DNA from 3 places in the Nitrospira sp. Nam80 genome. Region 1 is predicted to be linked to each of the others. Evidence: riboswitches for the same ligand, from Rfam matches in the RefSeq annotation. Region 1 holds a riboswitch; each other region holds the start of a gene.
The links. Region 1 has a riboswitch for cobalamin ahead of ACWGXE_RS17825 (TonB-dependent receptor). Riboswitches for the same ligand answer to the same signal wherever they lie in the genome.
Positions count from the first base shown of each region.

Region 1 (7,578 bases):
AAGATCGCATACGTCACATGCGGCGGAATCGGTGCATCGGCTTTTGGGGTTCCCTTGGTTTGAATTGTCGTCGTTGATGCGCATCCCGTGTGCAGCAACAGTAACGCTGCCACCGGCCCAAACAACCATCGCCTCTTCATGCGTAAACCTCCCATAGAGTGAAATCCGTCACCGCACCGCCCCGGCCAAGCATAGCGCACAGCCGGGAAAAAGGAATGTTCCTGGACCGCAAAGCACTGCTCTCCCGGTAGTCTCCTTCAGGGAAAATGTTTATTCATCTGGAAAAAAACATTCCCCCCCCACACGCCATCCTGTTAAGTGGGATCTCAGGGAGCCAACATGGCAGGGATCACCAAACGAACAGGTCGTGCATTGCTTAAGTCACTGCTAAGGCTCGCCGCGTTTGGTCTCGTCTGCGGCACCTCCGTGCATGCCTCCGCAGGCACAGAGACGGATGATTCAGGATGCATCACAGGACGGCCGGGCGCTCGTCATTTCCGACAGTCTCTATGGAGCGGGCCCTTTCGAACCCTGTTCGAAGGCCTGCACTATACGTTGAACAACAAAGGCTTCGCACACCCGGTCCTGACGCAATGGCTTGAGACGGGGTAAATCGGGACGCGCGGACCACGTCCGAAAGAAGCCGGCCGGGTCGTTCGTTCCCTAGCGCACCGCGAACGAGACCCGTGAAGACAGCACGCGATGCACGCTCGCCTGACCGTTCGCCAGATTTGGAGGATGCCGATTCTCATCGGGGTTCTCAGCGGCATCGGTTTGTCTGCGCTCTCCTGGGCAATGTCCTCTGGGATATCTTGTCCTGGGCAGCGCTCGCTACTCCGGTGGCCGTTGCCCTCTGGTATGTCGGTCTATCCGTCGTTCGTCGTTCGTCTCGTATCTCGGGGATGACAAGCATCTACTTTCCACGCTTCACGAGGTCCACGACGCGAACGAGCGACGTTTCACGGACGGTCCCATGAATCACTCCTCACCGCTCGATCTTGAACGCCTGTTTCAAGCTCATCAGTCTGAATTGATCGCGCGGCTTCAGACGGGGCACAACGAAGCCAAGGGGTTAAGTTCGATCTGACCGCCCAACTGCTGCCCGGCTGGAAGGTCATCGCGACTTACGCCTACACCGATGCGCGGATTGCTGCAGACACGACGATCCCGGCGGGAAATCGTCCACCAATCGATATTGGGCAGGAATATCTGGTGGCTGAGGGAAAGGTGTAGAACGTGTAGTGGAGCGGCATCATAGCCGGCAGTGTCCGATGGGCGGCGCGAGGCTTCCATGAGCACATGGAGAATGTCAACAATCCAGCTTATGAGTCCCTGTTGGTGAATCGGCTCTAGCACATCGGATTTGCACCCTTCAGCACCTATTCGAGTCCGAAGGAAATTGGAACCCGGAATCTGACCCTTGTGGCTCCCAGCGCGCGGTCCAGTTCAAGCGGCGAAGCACGCTTGATCAGCACCGCCGCTTCACGGTCGAGAGAGCCGTTTCCCGAACTTTCCGCAACACTCACGTCATCAATTCGGCCATCCGACCGGATGGTCACCACCATAACGACTCGACCCTCCCACTCGTATTCCACAGCATCGTCCGAATAGTTTTTCACGCGATTGATGCGTTCCCACAGCAACCGTTTCAGCCATCCGTAATCCGGACCGGCTCCCTTACCAGACCCGAATACCGAAGCACTGGCCATCGGCCCAACTGTTGCCGTTCTTGCTTCCGAGGACGTTGTCGCGTGCGAGGCCTGTCCAGAGCCTCCCATCTCTGCTGTTTCCGCTGAAGGTTTCTCAAGTATTTCCAACTTCCTAAGAGAAGTTGCTTCTCCGCCCTGTGAACCCATCGGTTTCGCGATTGGGGATGGTCGAGTTTCGGCTGACGCCCCCTGGACGGCGGCCGGCCTTATCAGAGCGGCCTGACGCTGAACGCTACCGGGTGTGACGACCGCGGTTGTCTCAACGGAGCCGGCTCCCAACAGACTGGGTTGTTGGCCGGTCATGCGCCCATCACGAATTTCGGATCGCTTCACCTCGTACTGTTGGCGCTCGTTCGATCTCTCGACAGCCGTATGTTGGATAGCATCTTTGGCCACCGGCTCGCTGTGTACGGATTCGGTCGCCACAGCCGAGGACTCCGGTGTGATCACTTGCCGATTTATTGATTGCGTGACGACCCCCTGGACCGGCAATTCCTCTTGAGTGACAATTTTCCGGAGCTGCGTCCGACGTTGCACCGGTCGAGCTGTTTCGACCGGTTGCGGCAATCCATTATCCCCCTCGCCTGCCTCGATGGTCTGGGGAGCCGAGATATCCTGTTCTACAAGCCTCACGTCCCATCGAAACGGCGCCGTCGCGTCGACAGCCAAATGGAACGGTGCAACGAGGACTAATGTGACCGCTGCCGCATGGAGAGCAACCGAGGCCAGCCACGCCTGCCCTTGCAAGTCCGGTCCTCTCGCCATATAACTCGTGGATTCCTCAGCCACGGCCCTCCCGGTTTACAACACACTGAAGTTGACTCGGACTCCGCCAAAGATAGAGCGGCCCGGCGTTCCGAAATACAGAATTTCTTCGTACCGTCGATCGAAGAGGTTATCGACGCGTAGATAACCCTGCACCTGCTTGTTGATGTCGTACGTCGCTGATAAATTCCACACATCGAAACCCGGCGGCGACTGCGTCGCCGCCGCGTCATTGAATCGCTGGCCGACGTAGCGGAATTCCAGATTTATGCGAAACGGATCGATTGGCTGATAGCTGATGATCGCCGAGTATTGCTGAAGCGGCCATCGCGGCAACCGGTTATGCGGAGGAGTGGTCATATCTCGAGTAGCCGTATGGGTATACTGACCTTGCACATCAAGGCTTCTCGCCCAGCGCAGATCCCGCAGGACATTGGCCTTGATGCTGACCTCCACCCCTTTCGCTGTGGTGCTTCCGAAATTGAGCGGACAGAATCCGAAAGAGCCCGGGATGCCCGCACAGGCGACCGGATCAAATGTCGTCAGAATTTGATCCCGATAGCGGGTCCAAAAATAATTGGCGCTGACGGTCACGCGTTTATCAAAGAGGGTTTGGTCGATCCCCACATCGCCGCCCTGGCTTTTTTCAGGACGGAGATTGGGATTGCCGAATCCGGGGAAAAACAGCTGATTGATCGTCGGGGCATGAAACCCGGTGGCGTAACTCGCCCGGATTTTTGTTCCGGTTTCCCTGTGGAGATAGCCGGCGGTCACTCGATAGGTGGTCGCGCTGCCGAATACATTGTATTCGTCCTGACGAATCCCGGCCGTTCCGAAGAGCCTGTCCCAGAGATTCAGCTGTGCTTCGGCAAAGCCGGCATTGGACGCCACGCGCCGATCGGAAAACGAGCCGACATTGTCGCCGATCATCTCCCGGTACTGATACCCCGCGGTCACGGACAACGGCTTGATGATCTGAAAGTTGTGTTGCCATTCGATTCGATTGCTATACGTGCGAATATCCGAGGCAAACTGAAAAGGGACGCCGGTCTGCCCCGTAACGAGGTCTCGAAAGAACGCCCCGTCCTGCGTAGTTAAATTGTCCGTTGCCCTGGCTGCCGTGACTTTCGTCGACCACCACGTTGTAATCGGCTGAAAATAATTCCCTGAATAGACAAACTGGTTGCTGCGAGTTCCGGCTCCCAACACGTCGGCCGGATTCGTTCCATTGAATCCATCAAACTTCGTAAAACTGTTCAGCCATCTAATATCGAATTCCAGCCGTCCGTTGGTCGGTAGATTCCAGCCAAATCGGCCGGACCCCTGCCAGTTGCGCAAGCCGTCCATTTCCGTCGCCCCGCGGCGATAGTTGATGGCTGAGACACTTGAGATATCCCAGCGGCTCAAGGTAGCCGACCAGTCAAAGGCTCCTTTCTGACCGCTGATCGTTCCGCCTTCGCGAAGCGAATTATAGGAACCGTATTCCAGGAAGCCTCCGACCGAGAGGGGTCCGCGCCCACGCTTCGTCGTGATACTAATCACGCCGCCCATCGCGTCCGACCCATACAACATACTTTGGTTTCCGCGCAGGATTTCTACGCGCTCAATGTTGTCTGTCGTGAGGAAGGCGAAATCGTAGGCTCCGTCGGTCGCGCTGTTGACGATCGCCCCATCAATCATGACCATGACCTGCTCGGCATTCGAACCGCGAATACGAACGTTGGTGGTCGTGCCCTGTCCTCCGCTGGAAAACACGGCCATGCCTGTCGCCAGCCGCAAGGCTTCCGCCACGGTCTTGAGATTGCGCCGTTGCATCTCCTGTCCCGTCATCACTTCCACTGCGCTCGTGACATGGCTCACCGGCTGTCTGGTCTTGGTCGCGCTCACGACCACCTCATCGGTTTGTTCGAGTTTCGCGTTTTCGACCGCTTCGTCCTCGGAAGGAGACGTGGCGGAAGTCTCTGGAGAAGCCGCTTGTTGGCGCTCTGCATCAGGCCAACTTTCTTTCTGCTGCCCTTCCGCAGGGGGCTTGTCTTGAGCAATCACCGTTCCCACGCCCCAACAGAACGCCATCCATGCCAGAACGCCGATGAGCCCGGCACACCAATAGTGACCGGGTATTACATTGCGCACCCTTCCCATTGTCAGCTCCCTTTCGCTCGAAGGGGGATCAGACACATCCGTCAGTCGGGTCTCCTGACTCGCGGATCATCAATCGTCCACGCCTTCCCACGTGCCGAAGCACGCAGTGGCATTCGTGCGGACGCTCTCCCCGCTTACAGTGGCGGCACCGTGATGGCTTTCCACCATCTTCCCCGGCGCTGACGGCTCGCTTCTGTTCCTTGTGAAATCCCTCTCGGTGTATGTTGCGTACCCACACACAGCAACGGAGTGGACCGGGTACGGATCCACTCCGTTCGTCACGTTGAACCGCGCGACTCCCTCGCAACCGAAACGGCGGCAATGCTCACGACGCGGCACGGACGCCACGCGAAGGCCTCGCGCATGTATAGGACTCTGCTCGTGAGGTATATGGATATGCGGATCAGGCTGCGGAAACTACAAACGGATACGGGACGCCGCGCGACAGACAGCCTAGCCAAGACAAAGACCGTACTGGCGGGCCTGCCCAGGAGGAGCGCCGGCTCACTAAACGGACCGACATATCTGAGAGACGGAGCAGGCAAAAAAAATCCCCGGGGTCGATTGCCGACCAGATCCCGAGGATTGCTCCCGCCTCCATCCTCCCCCTTCTCTCCACCCCACGGGAGATCAGGAGTCTACACCTCCGGCCAGGTCTTCTGACTCCTGGTTCATCCAACGCCGATGTCTTCCCATTCACGTATGCGAACAGTGACACTCGTACTCGGCGTTGTCCCCAGTTACAGCGGCGGGACCGTGAGGGATTTACACCCTCTTCCCTTAGACCAGAGTGGTTATGTGTCGCGCACACTAGAGGAGAAGAATCCGTCGTGTCAAGAACGAAGTAGTGGTCGCAATGAGCTCGCGTGAGCAGGCAAGCTTGAGCAAATCAGCATGGTGGAACCAAGAGATGCCTGGAAATGACCGTTCCTGGGTGGTATGTTGCGGGCGCCCGCGAGGGAAATCATGAAATTGAACAGGCGTCAATTTCTCCAGGCCAGTATGTGGGGGGTCGCGAGCGCCATTGTCGCCCCCTTAACACAAGCCCAAGCCGGATCTCACACCTTGCGCATTGCATTACTTCATCTCGCCCCCCGGCCCGCCGATCTCGCCTACAACCGCTGCCTGCTTGAACAGGCCCTCGTTACCGCAGCGGAACAGCGCGCCGCATGGATTCTGACACCCGAGCTGAGTATTACCGGCTATACCTTCGCCGACGCGATCGGCACGGATTGGATCTTGCCCCAACCCGATCCATGGATGAAAGACATCGCCGATCTGATCGCTCGTCTGAACGTCACCGTCTTCATGTCCGTCCCTGAGCGCGATCCGCACACGCACCACCTTCATAATTCCGTCTGTGTCATCGCCCCCGATGGGTCTTTCATAGGCTGTCATCGCAAGATCAATACGCTGCGAGTCGGGTCGGAGTCCTGGTCGAATCCCGGAGAACGGGTCGCCCCCTTTCCAGTTGCCCCATTCGATCGTGTCGGAATTCTTATTTGCGCCGATGCGTTTTCCCCGGACATCGCGAAGCGTCTTCACGCACAGGGAGCCCAACTTTTGGTTTCATCAGCCGCCTGGGCGCCGGGGCTCCATGGCCCGAACGGGGAGTGGGAGCGATGTACGCGCGACACCGGCTTGCCGCTTCTCGTGTGCAACCGGACGGGGCGTGATCGAACACTCGATTTCACGAAGGCGGAGAGTGTCGTCGTGCGGGACGGCCGCCGACTGTTGTCGATGTCCTCGGAACAGTCTGTAATTTTTATGATCGACTGGGACTTGAAGGCACAACACTTGATCACCACAGAGTATGAGAGAATTGTGCTATGAACCAGCCGCGCACCACCTTTCCCGGCGAATACAGCCTATTGAAGTGAGCAGCTGCCTCGTCCATGAAGTCTCATCCAAAGTCCGGCGCAGGTGTGGATGGTCAGGTCCTACACGTCTTCATAGTAAAGGCTTCATTGCCCGGTCCCTTCCTTCTGATGGCGCCGGGCAGCGCTGCGGGAGCCGGGGTGGTGTGCTCCACTCCGCCCCCCAACGCACCTGCTCGACCATAGTGGGGTGACCCTCTTATGGCCGGCGGATCGGTCTCATCCATCCCACACAAATTCTCGACACCTGGAAAGTAAACATTCCCTTCCTTCCATCGGTTGGCTAGGATCACGCCTTGGCTGCCTACTCGACCATGCAATCGAGAGGTCTACCCAGGCTCCTGCCATATGGCTGAATTTACTGCTGCAGAACGATTCTCGGTTTTCCACGAGTACTATGATGAGCTCGTCACGTATCTCACGGCGAAGCTGCGCTCCCGCGACCACGCTATGGACGTAGCACAGGAAACCTTTCTGCGAATTCTGACCCGAGAATCACCTCAGCCCATCCTTCAGCCACGGGCCTTCCTTTATAGGACCGCGTTTAATCTCTCGATCGATCTGTTCCGAAAACGCCGGCAGCAAGCCGAAGAGACCTTGGATTCTGAAGAGATCCAGGGTCTCTTAACGATGCCGGCCGATCAGGAAAGAACCGTCGCGGCCCGGCAACAAGTGCGCATCCTCTATCGCGCTATTCTGGACCTGCCGCCCAAGTGCCGGCAGGTCTTTCTCCTCTATAAATTCAAGGAGCGCTCCCATGCGCAGATTGCCGCCCATCTGGGCATCTCAAAAAGCATGGTCGAAAAGCACATCATCAAAGCAATGACCCATTGCCGGCAGCGATTGGAAGAAAACCCTTAGGCTGCCGGCCCCATTCTGGATGGCGCACCCGGTCCGTCCCGTGCCATGCCCCTAATTATCGCTACGAACTCAAGGTCAGGTTCTTCCTACTCTGATTCGTCCTAACCAACAGAAGCTTCGTTGAATCGGCTGCCTGTTGCGCCGAGTTCAAGCATCGCGCATAGTAACGCCGAGCGGCGAACCGACATGGTGCATGATCACGACGACCCGACGGCCCCGCCAGC
Region 1 covers NZ_OZ224216.1:3,768,071-3,775,648, forward strand. Annotated here, with positions in the region: gene ACWGXE_RS17815 (hypothetical protein) at 1-140, opposite strand, end outside; gene ACWGXE_RS17820 (energy transducer TonB) at 1,380-2,498, opposite strand; gene ACWGXE_RS17825 (TonB-dependent receptor) at 2,511-4,616, opposite strand; cobalamin riboswitch at 4,643-4,815, opposite strand; cobalamin riboswitch at 5,248-5,421, opposite strand; gene ACWGXE_RS17830 (carbon-nitrogen hydrolase family protein) at 5,583-6,449, shown strand; gene ACWGXE_RS17835 (sigma-70 family RNA polymerase sigma factor) at 6,842-7,354, shown strand; gene ACWGXE_RS17840 (FecR family protein) at 7,541-7,578, shown strand, end outside.

Region 2 (7,578 bases), 570 kb from region 1:
GGATCGGATCGCTTGCCGCATGGAGCGGTTTCCCGCCAAGGCCCTTCCATGGAGCTCCGGATACCCTCCGCCGAGATACAACATGTCTACCTCGGGTAATGTCTCGTCCTGTATCGGAGAAAATGGCGCCAGTTCGCCTCCGGCCGATTGGAGCAATTCCAGATTGTCGGGATAGTAAAAACAGAAGGCTTGGTCCTGAGCCAGACCGATTCTGATTCCCCGGCCGTGATGCCGTCGAGCCGGCTGGATCGGCGCGAAGAGCCACTCCCTGGCCGAGCCGGCCAATTGTTCGAGACGATCCAGATCGACCGTCTCAGCTGCGGATTGCCCCAGGCGCGCGTAGAGATCCGCTCTGCCTCGTTCGATTGCCGTGACTAGGCCGAGATGGCGATCGGGAATAGTGGCGGTCGGATCGGTCCGCAGATATCCGACGACGGGGACGGCCATCCGCTGTTCCACGGCTGCCTCCAGGATCCGGTAATGGCCCTCGCTATTGACACGATTGAACAGAACCGCTGCCACGTTGAGCTCGGGATCGAACCGGACGAATCCCTCGACAATCGCCGCGGCCGATCGGGCCATGGCGCTGCCGTCGAGGACGAGCAGCACGGGAGCCTCCAGCTGCTTGGCCAATTCCGCGGTGCTGCCGAGATCGCTGATCGGGGAACTGCCGTCGAACAGTCCCATCATGCCTTCGATCAAGGAAAGATCCGCGCCCAAGGCGGCGCGACTGAAGATGGCGCGGTTCACATCTTTCCCTAACATCCAGCCGTCCAGGTTGCGGGATGGTCGTCCGGTGACGGCCGCATGGTGGCCCGGATCAATGAAGTCCGGTCCCGCCTTGAATGCCTGCACGACCCGCCCCTTGGCCGCAAACGCCGCCAAGAGAGCGAGCATGGTCGTAGTTTTGCCGACGCTGCTCGCAGTACCGGCGATAACCAGACGAGGCGCCTTCACCATCGAACCTCATAACGTAAGCCGAACGCCCCCCTAGACCGGGTTGATCGAGCGTCCAAATCCGATCCTGCCGTCCTAGTCCTCATCGCACAGTCCTCTTTTTCGCCCGGCGCCGGCCCATCATGCGTACCGCGTTGGTTCTCGATGGCACGACATCATGAGATAAATGAAAAACGGTCCTCCGGCCAAGGCGGTGACAATGCCGACGGGGATCTCGCTCGGCGCCAAGGCGGTCCGGGCGATCGTATCGGCGATGACGAGAAAGAGCCCGCCGCTCAAGATCGATGCGGGAAGCAAGACCCGATTATCGGCGCCGAGTACAAGCCGGACCGCGTGGGGAACGACCATGCCGACAAATCCGATCATGCCGCTGAGTGACACCACCGCGCCGGTGATGAGAGCGGTCAGGATAAAAAGCCGCCGCGTCACCGATCTTGTGGAGACCCCGAGTGTACCGGCCACTTCTTCACCCAACGCCATCATGTTGAGCCCCCGGCTCTCCCGCATCAATAACAGTAAACCTCCGATGAGGTACAGCGACACGGCCGTCAAGCCGTGAGTTCCGTCCCCTGTAAGCGAGCCCATCAGCCAGGCCATCATGCCGAACGAGCGATTCGGTTCCATAATCGACGTGAGGAACATGATCAAGGCGCTGAAGATCGCGTTCAAGATCACGCCTGCCAGCAAGAGGCTATGCACCGACAAGTGACCGCGATGGGCCGCTAGGCCATAGACAATTCCGAGAGACAGCAATCCTCCGACGAATCCGCAGAGAGGAAGCGTCGTGACGGCAACCATGGACGTGCCGATGCCGAACAGCACGGCCAGGGACGTTCCAAGCGCCGCGCCGCTGGAGACCCCCAAGACATAGGGATCGGCCAGCGGATTTCGCATGAGAGCCTGCAATGTCACGCCGACTCCCGCCAAACTGGCTCCGACCAGAAAACCCAGGAACACGCGCGGCAGGCGGACCTGAAAAAGAATGACGCCGGTTGTGCCGATGGTTCGAACGGTCCACTCGTCTTCCGCCGCGGCTCGCTGCAGCGCCTGCACCACTTCCGTCGCCTGGATGTGCTGCGCCCCGAATTGGAGGCATACGGCAAGTCCGGCGACAGAAGAGAGGCCGAGGAAGAACAACACGCGTCGAGCCCGCATGGCGGGACGACCGGATTCACATCCACCCCCTGAACGAGCCGCATGCGGCACATTCCAATGGGATTGAGCTGTTCGTTCTTGCAGTAAAGGCTTTTCGTTGCTCACCGTGAGGGCCTCGATTGATCCGCCGCCGGATGAACAATACTGATCAATTCCTCCAAAGCTTCGACGATACGGGGGCCCGGACGATTGATGACATCGGACGAAACGGTATGGAGCCGGCCGGTTCGGACCGCCGTCATATCGGTCCACCGCTTCCACGCTTCCCGATCGGCGACCGGCACCGATTCCGTCTTTCCCGCAGGAAACAGCAAGATCTCGGGGTCACCCACCACCACCGTGTCCATGCCGATTCTCGGGTAAGCCGTCCCCGCAGAGGCGGCAATATTTACACCGCCGGCCCGTTCGAGCAATTCATGAATATAGCTCCCGGGCCCCACGGTTATGAGGGGCCGGCTGTTCAGCACATACAGCACACGGACAGGCCTCAGCTTCCGGACTCGCGCGTTTGCCGTCTCCATCCGTTGCCGCATGGCATTGACTACTGCCTCCGCCTGCGAAGGCCGGTTGAAGACCAGGCCGAAGAGCCGGAGATGCTGCTCGATGTCTTTCAGGGATCGCGCGCTCAGCACGAGCGTGGGGATCCTGAGTTGCTCCAGCTTCCCGACTAGCGCGGGGTGCAGGAAATCGGCAGGCGCAATCACCAGATCTGGATTCAGCGCGACGATCTGCTCAAGACTGGGGTTGGCATATCCGATTTGGGGTCGTCCGGCGGCGGCCGCCGGAAAATCGCAAAACGGCGTCACGGCCACGATCTCGCGATCAAGCCCGATGGCAAACAACATTTCGGTTATGCTGGGGGCAAGCGAAATGATGCGTGAAGGCGTAGCCGGCACGAGAACCGTTCGTGTGAGGTCGTCGGTGAATGAGCGGGACTCAGTCGCCGCCGTGGGAGGGACCCACACGAGGCCGTGAGCCGCCGGTACCAGCGGAAGGACACAAAGGTAGAGGAACAATCCGATACGGCGCAAGAACGAAGTCCTGGGGGGCTGTTGAGCCAAGACCCGGAGGACTGCACCAGGCTTTTCGTCCTCGCCTCATTCCCCACCCCACGAGGGAATAGTGGTCGCAGTCTTCGGCCAGGTCTTCTGACTTCTGGATCAACCAAGCACCCGCGTCTTCCCAATCGCGCAGGGCGACAGTGACATGCAACGGTGTTGTTCCCAGTTACAGCGGCGGGACCGTGAGGGAATTCCACCCTCTTCCCTTAACCGAAGCCTTATATGGAGGCGGACTGTAGAGGAGAGCAGGGGGTGAAGTCAAGGAAGAGAATGAGGCTGCGCGATGACACATCGCGCAGCCTTCGCACACCTAGAACAGACTCCGGCTCAATTCGCCGGAACGCGCACTTTCATTCCCCGACCTGTCATAGGCCGTGACGGCGAAGAAGTATGTCACGCCTTTGGGAAGCGTAATCGCATAAGAAGTGGCGTTGCCGGCATCAATGGTTCGCGTATACACGCCGGACGTGGTGCCCACATAAATTTTATATCCGGCCAGATCCGCCTCACTGTTGGCAGACCATGTCACCGTCGCCACGCCGTTCACCGGAGGGACTGGCGGGGGCGGCGGCGGGGGCGGCGCGACTTGGCCATTGGGATCAACCGGTGGAACTGGAGGCGGAGACGGCTGCGGTGTGGTGCCGCCGCCCGGAGTCACGGTTACGGTCAGGGGGACCGTCACAAGACGTGACAGCCCCGGGGCAGTGTCCCAGATATAGACCAAGGCGTGGTTCGTACCGACGGTAAGGTTCCCCGTGTTGATCGTGACCTGCAGTTGGTCCAATTCGGTCGTAATCGTGTTGATGCTGCCATAGCTGGGAGACAAGCTGATCCACGGAACACTGGACGTCGGTTCCCAGTTATGCGGATCGGCTCCGGTCTTCTGCAGATTTATCGTGAGCGTCGCACTCTGTCCCTTGGCCACGGTTGCAGAAAGAGCACCTGGAGACGCCGTGATATTCGATTGTAAACCGGGCGCCGTCGGGGGTACCGGTGGTGGCGACGGCGGAGCCGGAGGCGGCGATGGCGGTGCCGGCGGAGGTGGAGAAGGGGGAACCGGAGATGGTGACGGGGGCGTCGGAGGCGGTGAGATGGGAGCCGGCGGCGTAGGTGATGGAGTTCCGGCCTGCGTCACCGTCACCATGACAGGAACGGAGATAAGTCGCGATACCCCGGGAGCCGTATCCCAGATGTACACCAGCCCTGAATTGTTACCCACCGGCATGTTTGCCGAATTGACCGTAACCTTGATCTGATCCAGTTCGCTCGTGATGGTATTGACACTGCCGTAGTTCGGTGACAAGCCGATCCACATCACGTTCGTCTTCGGCTCCCAGTTATGCGGATCGGTGCCCGCCTTCTGTAAATTCAAGGTGAGTGTCGTGCTCTGGCCTTTCGCCAAAGTCGCCGAGAGGGCGGCAGGGAACGCCGTAATGTTGGAATTGAGGGATGTCGGGGTCGGTGCGGCCGGCGGTGGTGATGGCGGTGCTGGTGGCGGAGGAGGCAATGCCGCAGGCGGAGAGGGAGGAGAAGCCGGGGGCGGTGATGCGGGAGCAGGCGGCGGGCTGACTGTCCCGGCTTGAGTTACCGTTACCATGACGGGAACGGAGATGAGCCGCGATACGCCCGGGGCCGTATCCCAGATATAGACCAGACCAGAGTTGGCTCCCATGGCCATGTTTGCGGAATTGACCGTGACTTTGATCTGATCTAGTTCGCTCGTGATGGTATTGATGCTGCCATAGTTGGGCGTCAGGCCGATCCACGGAACACTGGTTTTTGGTTCCCAGTTATGCGGATCGGTACCGGTCTTCTGCAACGTCAACGTCAATGTCGCGCTTTGCCCTTTCACCACCGTCGTCGAGAGCAAGGAGGGGCTGGCCTGAATATTTTGGGCCCATGCCGGGACGGCTGAGAATCCGATCGGCGCGAAGGCCAGCGCTACGGCCCACAAGAGCAGCCGGCCGGCCGACCAAACGGAAAATGGTGTGTGTCTGGATCCTTCCTGATCATGACCGGATCTCATCGGCCTGCTCCTCGGTTAACGCAGTGGTATTACGGGACTCCTTCCGGGGAACTGAGCAACTGCCATGCCATTTGTTGGAGGGAGAAGGAATGGAATCAGCGAATCCTAACGAGCAGGAATGGAAAGGAACGAGCTAGAGCCGTGGAAGACCGTATCTTTCTGCCTTTGGTATGAACGAAAGGTTACTGTATGGAGGTGAAGACGCCGCTGTTCAAAAATGATTCATCGGCGCCGCTCTTCACTTGGTCCATGGTGGCCGGCACAAGAACCATCGAGACGGAGAGTACGGACCTGGTGACATAAACGCCGATGCGAGGGCTTCAGAAAGCCGTTGCAGCCCAATCGGGACACTTGCACGATCGAGATGATTGGGGGGCCCCCAGGGAGTATTGTTCACATCGACCACATACAGTCTCCCATCATCCCGGTCTCTCAGGACATCCAACTCTCCGTAATCCAGCCCCATCGCATCGCAGAATTGCAAAATTTGTCGCACTTCAACGGAGGACAATACCGTATCCACTTCACAGAGGCTGGCCGAGGTGTTTTCATTGCTGAACCGGGAGACAATCGGCCGTCGCTTCCGATAGCAAAAGGGAATCAGGTGCCCGAAAACCGGCACGCGAATGTCTTCTATGTACTCGGCGTCTATTCGGTTGTTTACCTCTTTTTGATAGACGCAGCGCTCGTCACGCTCGGCAATCGGACACTCAATGATCGTCCCGTCATTCATGGCGTTTTCATTCGATTTCTTCACGCACGGGCCATGATGCCGTAACGGATCCACCTCAAGCCTATAGCCGAACACCGCGTGATGTGTGGCATCTACTTTCAGTTTGGAAATATCCCGGCAGTGCAGATTGAGGACTTTTTGCCGCCGATTCCGTTCTTCCAGGGCGGGATAGGCCGGACGAAACGAGGAGTCTTCCCAATGAATGACGAGATCCGCCTTCGCGGCAATGTTGTCTGTCATTCGATAACCGAGCTGCTCACATATCTTGAACAGAACCGATCCGGGCTCGAGCGCGTGAGGATAGGCGAGTATGGTTTTGCGAAACGCTGCACGGACCAGCCGGAGCGCTTGAATCAGCCTTTCAGGAAGAACCCGTTTAATGAAGACTAACATGAGTCCACGCCCGTGGCGACCCTCACGTCCCGCCTTGCTTCACTGCCCTGATGGAAATGATGACGTCGTAGTCACGGTCGTGATAATCCAGTTCCTCCGGGCGCAGTTCAGAGGCGAGAATGCCGTGCAGGCGGGCAATCGTGGTGAGGACGTTTCCATAGGACTGCACCGTCACGCTTTCGTCCTGAAATTGTTCCCGGAACAGCGTCTGCGCCGACAATGTGGTAAATCGCCAGTATTCGCCCCATTGCTCCATGTCGTAGCGGGTAATTTGAGCGATCCCGGGCACCGTGGCAAGTAAAACCCCGCCCGGCCTTAAGATACGCTTGATGGTCCGCACGGCGGCGCGGGAATCCCAGATGTACTGCAATGTCTGCGTGAGAATGACGCAGTCAAATGCATCCGACGGAATATGGTCCGCCGAAGTCAAATCCGCAATAATCGTCGCATCCGGGTTACCGGCCTTTACATGCAGCACGTCCGACTGCAAGACGCGGTTTCCGCCGTGTCTTGTGGTATAACGCCTGTCGGCCACCTCCAAGACCCGGCCCTGGATATCGCCGGCATGTTGAGCAATGAAGTTGTCGATGTAGTACCGCCCGATGCCAAGGCCGACCCGCGCCCCCGAATCGAGCCGGATGGGCCGGAGGCGTCGCAATGAACAGAAATACTTCCAGTCAATGGCGGGGCTCTCCTCTCCGAGCAGGGCTTCCCGCATGTTCAGATAGGTTCTGGAAGGGAATACAAATTTGACGGCTTGCTTGGCGAGACGGATCAACACGGCAGTCAATGTCATGGCCGGATCGAACGAACGGGCTTCATTCGCCTGCTATCGTTCATCATTAGATCGACGTCCCGCGATCCCAAGACAAGGCTGCATGGTACGCAAGAATGCGGGGCCGCTCAAGTCCTCCTCCCCGGCCATCCGGCCAATGGCGTTCACATTGGGGTTGTTCTTTTGGTAAGGTGGTGGCACATCACGGTTACGGCGACACAGCGTTCGTACTGATCGTAGCGGCTTGGGACCGTCCATCTGTTCCTCCAACCGGGATGCTTGCGTGCCTATGCAGGGAAGCTGAATGGAGAGCGTACGAAAGTTAGCCGATGCGGTGTTCATAACCGCGGCGTCATCCTGCCTCCTATTCCTCGTTGTCATGCTCCTGCGTCACGGATGGGCATGGCACTATGTTGTGCTGATCCTCCTGGCCGTCATCGGGTTTGCCGCATTGCGCCTGTCCGTTTCGACCAAACTC
Region 2 covers NZ_OZ224216.1:4,337,280-4,344,857, forward strand. Annotated here, with positions in the region: gene ACWGXE_RS20295 (cobyrinate a,c-diamide synthase) at 1-960, opposite strand, end outside; gene ACWGXE_RS20300 (FecCD family ABC transporter permease) at 1,078-2,112, opposite strand; gene ACWGXE_RS20305 (ABC transporter substrate-binding protein) at 2,214-3,143, opposite strand; cobalamin riboswitch at 3,234-3,402, opposite strand; gene ACWGXE_RS20310 (BACON domain-containing protein) at 3,484-5,199, opposite strand; gene ACWGXE_RS20315 (hypothetical protein) at 5,438-6,325, opposite strand; gene ACWGXE_RS20320 (class I SAM-dependent methyltransferase) at 6,348-7,121, opposite strand; gene ACWGXE_RS20325 (SGNH/GDSL hydrolase family protein) at 7,405-7,578, shown strand, end outside.
Region 2: it holds a riboswitch for cobalamin, as region 1 does, so the genes downstream of both, ACWGXE_RS20305 (ABC transporter substrate-binding protein) here and ACWGXE_RS17825 (TonB-dependent receptor) in region 1, are expected to answer to the same signal.

Region 3 (7,578 bases), 1.5 Mb from region 1:
GCTGACGGGGGCAGCAGTTTCCGTCAGCGGCATGATCGGTTTTGTGGGCATGATTATTCCCCATATGCTGCGGATGGCGATCGGCGCGGATCATCGGCTGTTGCTTCCGGCGTCGGGACTTGCCGGCGGCTGCTTTTTGATGGTGTCGGACACCATTGCCCGGACGGCTTTTGCTCCCGCTGAAATCCCGGTCGGAGTCGTGACGGCGCTGCTCGGAGGCCCTGTCTTCATCGGTTTGTTGACCACGCGAGCACGCTCGCCGCTGACATAATTGAGGCGATCAATGACCGAATCCAACCCGGCCTTCCATCTCGATAATGTGTCATTCGCCTATGGTCGCTCCGCCGGATCAGGGCAGTCGGAGCGTCCTGTCTTCCATCACCTCACCGTCACGATTTCGGCTGGCCGGATAGTGGGGGTCATCGGCCCCAATGGGTCGGGGAAAAGCACGTTTCTGAAGCTCCTGGCCGGGATCCTCGTTCCACCGCAGGGAACGATTTCTCTCTTTGGCCGGCCTCTCGCGGCTCTGTCGCGGACCACGATTGGCAAGATGTTGGCGTATGTGCCGCAAGAGTTTCAGGCAACCTTTCCCTTTACGGTCCGAGATATCGTTCTCATGGGACGCTATCCGCATAGAAACACCGGCTTGTGGGACCTCTGGGGCTGGGAGGGAAAGGACGACTATGCCGCCGCCGATCATGCGATGGACCGGCTCAACGTTCTCCACCTGGCCGAAAAGTCGATCATCGCCCTGTCCGGTGGCGAGCGGCAGCGCGTGCTGATCGCTCGGGCGCTGGCGCAGGAAGCAGAAATCCTGTTGCTCGATGAGCCGACGGCGTTCCTTGACCTGAACTATCAGCTCGAAATCAGCCGCATTCTCTCCACTCTGGTTCAGGACCGGAACCTGACGATCATCCTTGTCTCGCACGATCTGAACTTAGCGAGCCAGTATTGCGACCGACTGCTGTTGTTGGACCAAGGCCGGCTGGCGGCCATGGATCATCCGGCCATGGTACTCCGCGCGGAGGTACTTGAGCCGGTCTACGGGTGCCGGATGTTGATCGATTGTCATCCCGAGACCGGCCTCCCGCGAGTGAGTTTGCCGGGCCGGGCGACATCCTGAGTCGCATTATTCATGACGGTTCGTCACGTACCTGCGGAGACGCTAGGCGAGATGGGCGCGTGGAGATGCAAGGGCCCCGAAGCATACTCCCAAATGGTGGATGTTGAGGGGCGCACGGCGCGAGGAAGAACGAGCGCCACGTTTGTGCGCGCCAGCGAGACGGTGAGCTGGCTGGAGCCACCGAGCGGCGAGCCCGCCCGCCATACCAAGCTTCGCTTGACCCGCCGCGTTCGATCAAATCGCGGCGGAGAGGTTTTTTGCCACCGGCTTCACGGCCAGGCTTGTCGTAGCGGCGTATCCGCAGTTGCAGTAGAAGCGATCATGAATGTAGAAGCGATCATGAATAATGCGGGCTAAGTCAATGCCGATTCGCCGCGCTTGCCGAAAGATCAGGTACCGGTCTCTCGGCGTATCAATGGGGATTGGGGTACCGCCTTCTAACCGACAAGGGAGTATGTAAAGGAACGTTCACGAATCGGGGAAGATGGTGTGAAGCCATCACGGTGCCGCCACTGTAAGCGGGAAGTAACTCTGCACAGGCCACTGGTATGGATCGTGGGGCGTGAGGGCGTAAGCGTGAGGAGTTTGTTTGCTTACGACGACCTTCACGCCTAACAGGTCCACTGGGAAGGCGCAGAGGACGCGTTGATCCGCAAGTCAGGAGATCCGGTTGTCGAACTTATTCCATTCAGCCCTTCGAGCGAAAGGGACAATGGGCCGTGAAACCACGATGGACCAGCCTGTATCCGTGCGCGATCATCGCCCTGGGTTTTCTTCTCCAGGCCGTTCCTGCCGACGCGCGGGAAGATGAGACGATCGAAGCCAAAGAAGTGGTCGTGACCAGCACGAGACTTCCCGATTCGCCGGTCAACGCCAGAGAGCTGCCCGCCAAAATCAGCATCATCACGTCCGAGGACATCAAAAAGACCGGCGCCAAATCCATTCAGGAAGCCGTCCAGTGGGCGACCGGCATCGTGATGTATGATCAAGTCGGCAATGCCTTCCAACAGACGATCGACTTGCGCGGCTTCAACGGACAACCGGTCCCCTCCACCATGGTGTTCGTCGACGGCCAGCGGATGAACGAGCCGGATTTCAACACGGTCAACTTTGATCTCATTCCGCTCGAATCAATCGAGCGGATCGAAATTCTGCCGGGCAACGCCGCAATCTACGGGAAAAACGCTCTCGGCGGCGTCATCAACATCGTCACCAAGCGGGGGGCGGAAAAGCGGCAGGTGACCGGCGAAACTATGTTCGGCAGCTTTAATCGCGAACGCTACAACGTGACCGCCAGCGGGCCGATCGGCAAATTTGATTACTTTGCCAGCTTCACCCGAGAGACCGAAAACGGCTTTCGCGACCAGTCCGACGCGCGCCTCTCTCGATTCTTCAGCAAGATCGGATACCAACCGACCGACGGCACGGATCTCTCCATTTCATATACCTATGTCACCGACCATCTCTTGCAAGCGGGCTCCCTGCCGCTGAGCCTGGCCGCCTTCGATCGCAAGGCGAACTTCACGCCCGGCGATTTTGACGACAAGGAAACGAACGTCGTTCGGTTTGTGGGGCGCCAGGCGCTGCCATTCGGGTTCGCCCTAAATGTCAACGCCTTCTATCGCCATCTGAATCAACAGCTCTTCACGGTCGGGCAAACCTCGATCAGCAATCGGCTGACAAAAACGGAATCTAAAGGCGCGACGGCTCAATTGACGCAGGAGTCCGCGCCGTTGGGGTTTCGCAATCAGCTCGTGCTCGGAGGGGAGTACCAGCGGAATGACTTCGGAAATCGGCTGGCCGCCACGATTATCGGGTTCCCCGGCGTCTTTCCCAATGTCGATTCCACCAACGAAGACAGCACCGGACTCTATGTTCAAGATACGGTGCATCTCACGCCACGCCTTATCCTGACCGGCGGCGCCCGCTATGATCACGATCAAATCGGTTTCGGCGATAATATCACGCCGGCCAATGACGGAGCCCGGCGATTCAATCGTACGACCGCGCGAGGAGGGCTCACCTATCTGGTGACGCCGGCCACGAGCGTCTATTTCAACTATACCGAAGGATTTCGCGTGCCGACGTTCCAGGAGCTGTTTGCGCTCGCGTCGTTCGGCTCCAATCCGAACTTGAAGCCGGTCAAGACGCGCAATTATGAGATCGGGGCAAAGACGGCCCTCGGCACATGGGGGGAGGCGGCCCTGGGACTGTTTCAGATCGACACTCGCGACGAGATTCTTTTTACGTGCCAACTCTGCGATTTCAGTTTCGGCGACGGCCAGAACCGGAACGTCGATAAGACGCGGCGCCGGGGCGTCGAGGGAACGGTGAAGGCACGTCTGAACCAATACTTGGAAGGGATCATCAATTACACCTATACTCAGGCGGAATATCGGACGGCGTTCAATCTGGCCTCCACCCGAACCGTGGAAGTCGGCGATACGCTTCCGCAAGTCCCGAAGCATCGATTAAGTCTAACTGCCAATGCACATCCGGTCGAAGGGTTGACGGTCTCGCTCATCGGCCTCTATGTCAGCACACAGTTTTTCCTGAACGACGAAAATAATATTCAACCCCGGCTGCCGGGTTACTTTGTCCTGAACAGCCGAATCAGCTATGAGCGCCCTGTCCCCGGCGGCCGGCTGACCGGCTTCTTGATGATCAATAATATGTTGGATCAGAAATATTCCACGAGCGGCATCATGGCGGTAAACGTGTTGACCGGCGGAGGCGCACTCGAACGGTTCGTCGTCCCGGCCCCGGGGATCGCTCTCTATGGAGGCCTGAGTTACCGATTCGAGGCGTTGTAACGATGGGCAACTCCCGTCACGGCCGGCAGACCAAGGCGATCGCTCTTTTCGGCACCGGCTCCGATGTGGGCAAAAGCATTCTCGCTGCCGGCCTGTGCCGACTGCTGCGCCGCGACGGACGGGCAGTGGCTCCGTTCAAGGCCCAAAATATGTCGCTGAACTCCTCCGTCACGCCCGAGGGCGGGGAGATCGGGCGAGCCCAGGCTCTTCAAGCCGAAGCTTGCGGGATTTTACCGCATGTTGACATGAATCCGATCCTGCTGAAGCCGGAATCCGATACCTCCAGCCAAGTCATCGTGCGGGGGAAAGTACAGACCAAGCTGGAGGCGACCGCCTATTTTCAAGCCCGCGTGCCGCTGTTTGAGATCGTGCGCGACAGCTATCAGCGGTTGGCGCGGCAGTATGAGGTGATCGTCATCGAGGGCGCCGGCAGCGCGGCGGAAGTCAATCTCCGAGACCGCGATGTGGTGAACTGGCCGGTCGCCCATTTGGCCGACGCCGGCGTGCTCTTGATCGCGGACATCGACCGGGGAGGCGTGTTTGCGCAGGTCATCGGAACGTTGGATCTGCTGACCCCGGAAGAGCGGCGCCGCATGATCGGCATCGTCATTAATAAGTTTCGAGGCGATCGGGCATTGTTTGAGGACGGTGTGGCCTATATCGAGCAGCGCACCGGTCTTCCGGTCCTCGGTGTGGTTCCCTTCCTTCGGCCGTTACATCTGGACCAGGAGGACGCGCTGCAGATCGACCTGCGCCGGTCCGGGCCGTTCGCCCCTGAACTCGTGAATGTGGCGGTGCTATTGTTGCCCCACATGAGCAACTTCACCGATTTCAATGCGTTCCTGAATGAACCGGATGTCGCATTGCAGTATGGTGCCTCACCGGCACACTTACGAAGGGCGGACGTGATCATTATTCCCGGCACCAAGAATACGCTTGCCGATTTGCGATATCTGAAGCAGCATGGGTTGCATGATGCCCTGCAGCCGCATGTTCAGAGTGGCAAGGAATTGGTGGGCATCTGCGGTGGCTATCAGATGCTGGGCGGCTGGATCGACGATCCATATACCGTCGAGGCCGGTGGAAAAGAGCGCGGCCTGGGATTCTTGGACATTGCGACCACCCTACAAACCGACAAAGCGACGACAGTGGTGGAAGGAGTGGCACTACATATTGATCCGCCCTCTGCGCTTGCCGTCCGTGGGTATCATATTCACATGGGCCAGACATTGCGTCATCGGCATAGGCCCTCATTTCGCTTGACGAAGGTGTCCGGTCACCAGCCGGGCAGCGTTCCTGAAAATGACCTATGGGAGGGGGCTGTACGCGAAGACGGACTCATCTGGGGGACCTATATCCATGGAGTCTTTGATGAGCCGGCATTTCGGCGAGCTTGGCTAAATCGTGTCCGGCAGCGCAAAGCATTACCGCCATTGGACCTCTCTGTTTCGCAGGCCGCCACGGGGCGACAACAGGGCGAACTCGATCGGTGGGCGGATCACGTCAAACAACACATGAATCTCACTCCCGTCTGGGAGCGGTTGCGGTAAAACGGAGGTCCGACATGCGCATTACCAAAGTGTATACAAAAGCGGGAGATCTCGGACAAACCCGACTGGCCGGAGGTCAGGAAGTCTGGAAAGACAGTCTCAGGGTTGAAGCCTACGGAACGGTGGATGAGCTCAATGCGTCGATCGGGGTGGTGCGAGCCTTTAACGCTCCTCTCTCCGGACCGGCTTCCGCGCGGTTGGAAGAGGAACTTCGATGGATTCAGAACAAACTGTTCGACATCGGCGGGCTTCTGGCTACCGCGCCCGGGCAATCATTCCCTAATATGCCGACGGTGACCCAAGACCATATTGCCAGGATCGAACAACTGATTGATGCCTGCCAAATGGATTTGAAGCCGCTGAAGGAATTTGTGTTGCCGGGCGGGGGGCGAGTCGCGAGCCTGCTGCATCAAGCGCGCACGATCTGCCGGCGGGCGGAACGCATCTGCGTCCGGTTGGGGAGGGAGGAATCCATCGCTCCGGACATCGTCCGATTCTTAAACCGGTTGAGTGACGCCTGTTTCGTGCTGTCTCGGTGGATCGCTCATCACCAGGGCGAGAAGGAACAGCTCTGGGAACGAGAGCCGTCGCCCGGATGATTGCCAAAATTTTGTCATTCCTTTGAAGAATTGAACAAGAAGGGGCACGAACCGCCCGCTCTCGCCTATACTAGCTATACTTGGCCGTTCTTCTGTAATCACTGAGAAAATCACAGAGTTTCTTCTCTTCGTTCAACTCCACCTAAGTAATTGTTTTCCCTGGCACTGTTCGTGCACAAGTCGATCCGGTGCCACAACGTATGCCTACATTCGGAACAGCTCCCTGTGCATGCTGCGAACTGGTCTTGCTCGGACTGCGTCGTTCCTCGCCCGAACACAGGTCGCATGATGATGCCGCGTTATGAGTAAGGGAGAAGGAGGAGGGTATGGTGAATCATTTCCGGATGACATTTCTGGCCGCGGGCTTCCTGGGTGCTGTCCTGAGCTGGGGCAGTCACGCTCAGGCGAACAGCGAGGTTGAAACCGCGGAGTTGCTCATCAAGGTGCTACAAATCGGCCGCGGCGTCCTGTCTGAACATCAGGCGCTGATCAATGATGCGGCCAAGGCCAATAAGAATTTTACGGGAGACTTCGTCGCGGGACAGGTTATGGAGCGCTTCCGTAAACAGACTCGCATTGATCTCAGTCGCCCCAACGGGTTGCCGCAAGCCGGCCTCCTTCTGGCCCTCGTGGAGTCGGAAAAGGAAGTCGTCGATGAATCGCAACCGGTCATCAATAAAGTCGGAGTGGGGTTCAAGGGCTTCCTTCCCGCCGTGTTTGCGCGAAAGGCCGGTGAACGCTTTTACCGAAAAACCGGGATTCGTCTCAAATTGACGAGCGCGGATTATCGGTATCCCGGCAATAAGCCGGACGATTTCGAGTCCGAAGTGTTACGCATTTTCGCCGATTCCCGCCATCCGAAAGGACAGGCGTACAGCAAGGCGACGATGATCGACGGTAAGCCGGTCCTGCGTATGATGGACCCGGAATACGCCGCGGCGTCCTGCCTGAACTGCCATGGCGGTCCGAAAGGCGAGCGGGATATCACCGGCATGAAAAAAGAAGGGTGGAAAGAAGGAGAATTGGCGGGAGCCATCAGCATTGTCCTTCCCATGCGGTAGCAGGGGAAATCATCGGTCCACGTCCCAACATCGGAATCACCAGGAGGAACACGCATGAGCAAGATCGTCGTCGTCGATGATTCGTACGCGGAACTGCAAATGATCGAAGGCTATTTGAAATCGGCCAACCATACCGTCGTCTCCTATCCCAATACCGACAAACTGGAAGACAAGCTGGCCGCCGACAAGCCGGATGTGATTGTCTTGGACGTCGTCATGCCCGGGCGCAACGGGTTCCAAGCTTGCCGTGATCTCAAGAATGACGATCGCTTCAAGAATATTCCGATCGTGCTGTGCACATCCAAGGGACAGGAAAGCGACAAGTTTTGGGGACAACAACAAGGCGCCAACGGCTATGTCGTCAAACCGTTCAAAGCGGAAGATCTGTTGGCGGCCGTCAAAAAAGCGATGAACTGACCGATGGCCGACCTG
Region 3 covers NZ_OZ224216.1:2,288,974-2,296,551, reverse strand. Annotated here, with positions in the region: gene ACWGXE_RS10790 (FecCD family ABC transporter permease) at 1-271, shown strand, start outside; gene ACWGXE_RS10785 (ABC transporter ATP-binding protein) at 284-1,123, shown strand; cobalamin riboswitch at 1,566-1,811, shown strand; gene ACWGXE_RS10780 (TonB-dependent receptor) at 1,843-3,936, shown strand; gene ACWGXE_RS10775 (cobyric acid synthase) at 3,939-5,486, shown strand; gene ACWGXE_RS10770 (cob(I)yrinic acid a,c-diamide adenosyltransferase) at 5,501-6,085, shown strand; gene ACWGXE_RS10765 (Tll0287-like domain-containing protein) at 6,412-7,146, shown strand; gene ACWGXE_RS10760 (response regulator transcription factor) at 7,201-7,563, shown strand; gene ACWGXE_RS10755 (chemotaxis protein CheW) at 7,567-7,578, shown strand, end outside.
Region 3: it holds a riboswitch for cobalamin, as region 1 does, so the genes downstream of both, ACWGXE_RS10780 (TonB-dependent receptor) here and ACWGXE_RS17825 (TonB-dependent receptor) in region 1, are expected to answer to the same signal.